DNA from 2 places in the Mesorhizobium sp. B3-1-7 genome. Region 2 is predicted to be linked to the other one. Evidence: predicted binding sites of a transcription regulator. Region 2 holds the regulator's gene; the other holds the start of a gene.

What was found. Region 2 encodes PhoB, which activates phosphate uptake and scavenging genes when phosphate is short. Its sites were predicted from a motif close to TGTCATNNANCTGTCAT; they were not measured.
Positions count from the first base shown of each region.
Region 1: the regulator PhoB is predicted to act here: its motif matches at 1,353-1,369, upstream of FJ417_RS24780 (toxic anion resistance protein).

Region 1 is NZ_VFTL01000033.1:37,694-41,104, reverse strand. It holds gene opgC (OpgC domain-containing protein) at 1-426, opposite strand, end outside; gene FJ417_RS24785 (alpha/beta hydrolase) at 630-1,304, shown strand; gene FJ417_RS24780 (toxic anion resistance protein) at 1,412-2,491, shown strand; gene FJ417_RS24775 (substrate-binding domain-containing protein) at 2,502-3,411, shown strand, end outside.
Region 2 is NZ_VFTL01000021.1:32,501-35,911, forward strand. It holds gene pstB (phosphate ABC transporter ATP-binding protein PstB) at 1-48, shown strand, start outside; gene phoU (phosphate signaling complex protein PhoU) at 69-776, shown strand; gene phoB (phosphate regulon transcriptional regulator PhoB) at 793-1,482, shown strand; gene FJ417_RS18275 (ROK family protein) at 1,800-3,041, opposite strand; gene xylF (D-xylose ABC transporter substrate-binding protein) at 3,312-3,411, shown strand, end outside.

The sequences.
Region 1 (3,411 bases), on a different contig from region 2:
CGTGACGATGCCGAGCAGCACCTGCGGCGTGTTGCGCATCAAGGGTTCGATGTTGATCATCATCAGGATTTCCGGCCGGTGCGCGAACAGCGCGGCGGCGCAAAACAGCGCGATCACCACCATCGTGATGACGATGTGGGAGATGTAGAGCACGCCAGCGCGCCGCCACATCTTCAAGGTCGCGAGCAATCGGCCGCCCGGCTTGAACTTCGTGCCATAGGCCAGCGCCACCGAGATGCCGGAAATCAGCACGAAGGCCTCCGCCGCATCGGAAAACCCGAAATTCTTATAGGTCCAATTTTCGAAGACCGTGCCAGGCACATGGTCGACGAAAATGGTGAGCAGCGCGAGTGCGCGCAGCACGTCGATCCGCGTATCGCGCTCGACGATACGCTTGTCGCGATCGTTGGAAACAGGGGTGGTCATCGACAAAAGGCCTCAAAGCTGGTTGTTCATAGCCAGCAATGCGACCCCCGGGGCGCACCGCTTCGATTCCTCCCAGGGGAGTGTATCGGCGGAAAAACGGCCTGAATTGCGCCTGGTTCAATCAACTTTCGCGGAGCGCGAAAATATTCCGTTTTGAAGCCGGCAAATCAACGAATCTCTCATGGAATCAAATGGATGTGAGCGTGTTCGAATATAGCGACGAAAACAGCATCCTGCGCGAGAATCTGACATTTCCCTACCGTCTGTTGACGCCGGCAAACGCCAGCGGCGACTGCCTCTTCGTGCTGCACGGGTCAGGCGTGGACGAGACGACGATGCTGCCGCTGGCGATGCAGATCGCGCCGCGTTCAGTGATCGTCGCGGCGCGCGGCCGCATTCGGCAGGAGGACGGATTTCGCTGGTTCGAGCGAATCACGCCGACCAGTTTCGAGCAAACCTCCATCCGTGCCGAGACGGCCGCCTATGCCAAGTTCGCGACGGAAGCCGCGAGGGAGCATGGGCTCGACCTGCAACGCGCGACCTTCCTTGGCTATTCGAACGGCGCCAATGTCGTCTCCAGCCTGATGCTGCTCCATCCCGGCCTGGTCAAGCAGGCGGCGCTGTTGAGGGCGATGCCGGTGCTCGACAATCCTCCAACGTCAGATCTTAGCGGCACACGGGTGCTGATCGTCGCCGGCGCCGCCGACCAGACCTACGGTTTGTTCGCTCCTGCCCTGGTCACGCTGTTCAGCGAGCGCCGCGTCGAGGTCGACGCGCGCATCGTCGCCTCGGGCCATGAATTCGGCGATGCGGACGCCGCGATCGTGCGGCAATGGCTGGCGGCGCCGGCTGCAGAAGCGAGGGGTCCCTCCGCATAGGCGCGGAAATGTAATCTATTTCACGGCCCAAGCGCCACGCCCGGCCATTGTCATATGTCTGTCACACACTGTCTATCGAGATACTGTTCACCGAGGGGGAGGTCTCAATGGCCGACGAGAACAGCATCACTCTGCTCGACGACACTTCGAAGTTGCCCGCCATTGCCGCCAGCCCGGGCGAGGTCGCCAGGATCGAAGGCGGCATCGATATTCGCGACCGAGCGGCGATTTCGGTCTTCGGCGACCGCGCCCAGCAAGCGGTCAGCGACTATGCCGACAAGATTCTGTCGCAGATCCGCAACCGCGATCTCGGCGACACCGGCACATTGCTTACCGACATCATCATGAAGGCCAGGAACCTCGATCCGGCTTCGCTGAAGGACGAAGGGTTCTTGAGCAATTTGTTCTCCTCGTTCAAGGCACGGCTCGAGCGCTTCAAGGAAAAGTACGAGGACGTCGCCGGTCAGATCGACCGTATCGGCCTTGAGCTCGACCGTCATAAGGACACGCTCAGGCGCGACATCGCCGTGCTCGACGACCTGCACGAGCAGACCAAGGACTCCATCCTCAATCTCGACGCCTATGTGCAGGCCGGCAAGAAATTCGTCGACAACTACCGCGCCGACGAACTGCCGAAGCTGAAGGCCGCGGCGGAGGCGAAGAGCGCCGACACCGCCGGCTCCCTGGAGGCGCAAACCTACCAGGACGCCGTGCAGGCGCTCGACCGGCTGGAAAAGCGCATCTTCTATCTGGTGCAGGCGCGCCAGCTCGGCATCCAGCAATTGCCGCAGATCCGCATTGTGCAGTCGGGCGACGAGACGCTGATCGAGAACCTGCAGGCCACCTCGGTGCTGACCGTGCCAGCTTGGAAACAGAAGATGGTCATCCTGCTTGGGTTGACCAACCAGAAGTCGGCGCTGGAGCTGCAAAAGACGGTGACGGACGCCACCAACGAGATGATCCGCCAGACATCGAAGATGATGAAGGATCAGGCCATCTCCATCGAGGAGCAGGCGCAGCGCGGCATCGTCGATGTCGAGACGCTGGCGCAGGCCAACCGCGACCTGATCGACACGGTGCAAGGTGTGCTCAAGGTCCAGGAGCAAGGCCGGCAAAAGCGGGCCGACGCCGAAAAGGAGATGGACCAGATGACCGCCGACCTCAAGAAAGCGCTCACCCAGGGCTGACGGGGCCTCGATGCCAATGAAGCTTTCGTCCGTTCTGGCGTCGGCGGCCGCGCTGCTGCTGGCGGCCTGCAATTCGGGCAACGTCAAATTCTCGATCGTCTCCGGTTCGGAGAACACGGTGCTGGAGCCGATCGTGCAGGAGTTCTGCGCCAAGCAGGGCGCGACCTGCACCATCTCCTACCAAGGCTCGCTCGATATCGGTCTCGGCCTGCAGAAGGCCAGCGGGCTCGATCAGGACGCGGTCTGGCCGGCGTCGAGCGTCTGGGTCGACCTGTTCGATACCGGCCGCAAGGTACGCAACCTCACCTCGATCGCGCAGATGCCGGTCATCCTCGGCGTGCGCAAATCCAAGGCCGCCGAACTCGGCTGGATCGGCAGGCAAGTCTACATGAAAGACATCCTTGCCGCGGTGAAGGACGGCAAGCTCAAATTCCTGATGACCTCGGCCACGCAGTCCAACTCCGGCGCCAGCGCCTATCTGGCGATGCTCTCCAGCGCGCTCGGCGGCAAGGAGGTGATCCAGCCCGGCGACCTCGACAACCTCTCCGTGCACGACACGGTCGGCGCCCTGTTGCAGGGTGTCGAGCGCTCTTCCGGGTCTTCAGGCTGGCTGGCCGACCTCTATGTCGATTCCGCGCGCAAGGGCACGCTCTATGACGCGATGTGGAATTACGAGGCGACGCTGAAAGAGACCAACGACAGGCTGAAGCAAATGGGCGACGAGCCGCTCTACGCGGTCTATCCGGCCGATGGCGTCGCGGTCGGCGATTCCCCGCTCGGCTTCATCGATCACGGGCGCGGCGCCGATGTCGAAAAGTTCTTCGCCGACCTGCTCGCCTATCTGCAGTCGGACACGGTGCGCAAGCGCATCGCCGACACTGGCCGGCGACTGCCGCTCGGCGGCGCCGCGATCCAGGCGA
Region 2 (3,411 bases):
CCTCGCGAGAAGCGCACGCAGGACTACATAACCGGCCGCTTCGGCTGAGTTCATACGAGGACATCATCATGGCCGAACATACCGTCGCCTCCTTCGACGAGGATCTCAGGCAGATCAGCCGGCTCATCAACGACATGGGCGATCTCGCCAGCTCCATGGTCGGCGGTGCGACGAGGGCGCTGCTCGAGACCGACAATGCGCTGGCGCAGCGCGTCGTCTCCGACGACGCCATCATGGACGCTCGTCAGCGCGAGCTCGACGACCGCGCCATCACGCTGATCGCCAAGCGGCAGCCGATGGCGGACGACCTGCGCAACGTGGTCGGCTCGATCCGCATGGCGGGCGACCTCGAACGCATCGGCGATCTCGCCAAGAACATCGCCAAGCGTGTCGGCTCGGTCGGCGTCAGCGCCGCGCCGCGCGACCTCACGCATTCGATCGATTCGATGGCGCAGCTGGTGCTGATCCAGGTGCAGGCCGTGATCCAGGAATATATGGTGGGCGATGCCACGGTGCTGGCCAAGCTTCGCAACGACGACGAGCGCATCGACGTCAAATACACGTCCGTCTTCCGCGAGCTGTTGACCTACATGATGGAAGACCCGCGCAACATCACCGCTTGCACGCATCTTCTGTTCTGCGCCAAGAACCTCGAGCGCATCGGCGACCATGTGACCAACATCGCCGAGAACGCCTATTATGTGCTGACCGGCACGCAATTGCCCGCCAATCGTCCGAAGCAGGACGAGACCGCAATGTCGGCGCCGGCGGCCTGACGAAAAGGTTACCCCAATGATCGCGCCACGCATCATGGTGGTGGAGGACGAGGAGCCGCTGGGGGTGCTGCTCCGCTACAATCTCGAATCCGAGGGTTACCAGGTCGAAGTGGTGACCCGCGGCGACGAGGCCGAAATCCGCCTTCAGGAAAACGTTCCCGACCTGCTCGTGCTCGACTGGATGGTGCCGGCGGTTTCCGGCATCGAGCTCTGCCGGCGTCTCAGGATGCGGCCCGAGACCGAGCGGCTGCCGATCATCATGCTGACGGCGCGCGGCGAGGAAAGCGACCGCGTGCGCGGCCTCTCGACCGGCGCCGACGACTATCTGGTCAAGCCATTCTCGACGCCGGAGTTCATGGCGCGCGTCAAGGCGCTGCTGCGCCGCGCCAAGCCGGAGGTGCTGTCCAGCGTGCTCAAGGTCGGCGACATCGTGCTCGACCGCGAATCGCACCGGGTCTACCGCAAGAAGAGCGAGATCAGGCTCGGCCCGACCGAGTTCCGCCTGCTCGAATTCATGATGCGTCATCCCGGCCGCGTGTTCTCGCGCAGCCAGCTGCTCGACAATGTCTGGGGCGAGACGATCTATATCGACGAGCGCACCGTGGACGTCCATGTCGGGCGCCTGCGCAAGGCGGTCAACAACGGCCGGATGCCAGACGTCATCCGCACCATCCGCGGGGCGGGGTACGCGATCAGGGAGGATTAGGTCCCGAGGGCCCTGACGGGTCAGGCGCTTCCAACAACCACGTTGGTGGGTAGCCGAGACGTTTGTGCTTCGTCATCCACGGGCGGAGCAAGGAGCGTAGCGACGCAGCGCAGACCCGAGGATCCATGCCGTGACTTCCACGCGCCGCTATGGCGCAGAACTCTGCACCGCTGCACCCTACGATCGAGGTAACGGCATGGATTCCAGGGTCTGCGCGCGTCGCTTCGCTCCCTGCTCCGCCCTGGAATGACGAAGTCGCGGTGGCTTCGGCCAATCTCCAACGTTGGTGCGATTCGCGGCTTCAGCGCCATGTTCGCTTAGGCCACGTTCTTCCCGGCCCCCGCTCTGGCCTGCACCCCCGGCGCGAAAATCTCCTGATCGACGAAGGTCAGCGCGCGCATGGCGCAGCCTTCGCGGATAAGCGGCAGTTCGTTCGGCTCGGTGTCGAAGGAGATCGATTCCGAGTGCTGGCCGCCGGCGGTCTGGGCGATCGCCTCTCGCAGCGCCGGCTCGATCAGGTCGAAGGCGGCCGCGCTTACGCCGACCATGGCGACAGGCGCCGGGTCGATAAGGGCGAACAGGCTGCCGAGGCCGAAACCGAGTGCTTCGCCGGCCCGGCGATAAGCCTCCCGCTCGGGTCCGTCCTCCTGCCGGGCTTTTGCGGCCAGCGCGCGCATATCGGCGTCGCCGACGTCGGTCGGCGTGGCATCCTCGCTTATTCCCATGGCGCTGCGCCAGATCGCGTAATTGCCGGCATAGGCCTCGACGCAGCCGCGGCGGCCGCAGCGGCAAAGCGCGCCGCCCGGACGATGGATCATATGGCCGAACTCGCCGCCGGAGGAATGCGTGCCGCTGAACAGCGCGCCCTTCAGCACCAGGCCCATGCCGATACCGTGCGAGAGCAGGATGGCGATGAAGTCGTCGCGATAGCGCTCGGGATCGCGCCATTGCAGCGCCACCGCCATCATGTTGCAGTCGTTCTCCATGGTGGCGGGAATACCGAATTCCCTTTCGAGGAGGTCGGCGAAAGGGATGTCGGTCAGCGGCGTGATCGGCGACCACAGCATGGCGCGTGAATGGGAATCGGTGATGCCCTGAATGCCCATGGCGATGCGGGCGACGCTGCCCACGTCGAGGTCGGGATCCCGCAGCCGGCGCCGCACGATCGCCATGCATTCGCCGATCAGCTCGTCGCGGGGCATGACGAGCGTGTCGAGGCGCTGCTGCTCCTCGGCAACCACCTGGCCGGCATAATCGATCACGGCGACCGACAGGAAGTTCAGCGACAGCACCACGGTCAGCACCGCGGCGGCTTCGGGGTTCAGCGCCAGACCGATCTGCGGCCGGCCGCGTTTCAACGCCGTCGGCTCGCTGGCCTTGCTTTCGGTGAGAATGCCTTCCTGGATCAGATCGGCGGAGATCGCCGAAATGGTCGAGTGGCTGAGCCCGGTGGTGGCAGCAATCTCCGTGCGCGAGGGCTGGCCGGCGCGGCGCACGGCCGAAATCACCATGGCGCGGTTGCGCCGGCGCAAATCGTCGTGACGGATTCCGACCGACATCGTCTCGCACGTCCTCCCAGTCATCGCGGCCTTGTGATGATGATGCCATGGCCTGTCGGTGACATGCTAGGGATAGTGGCAGAAGCCGCAGCCTGTGTCATTATTTATTGCGGATGTCGAAAAAAATGCCCTGACCCATCAAAACCCATCAGAATCGCAGTTGACAGCGTCGTTTTGCTGGATCACTATTTTTTTGAGGCTCGAAAAAAAGCCTCTATGCCGGCCTTCGGGCCAGTCTGGGTCGCGCCGCACAGGCGCAGGGAGGATATCATGAAGAAATTCGCAGCCGCCATTCTGGCGGGCGTTGCCGTGTCGCTGACGCTGGTGTCGGTCGCCGAGGCGAAGGACAAGGTGATCGGCGTGTCGTGGT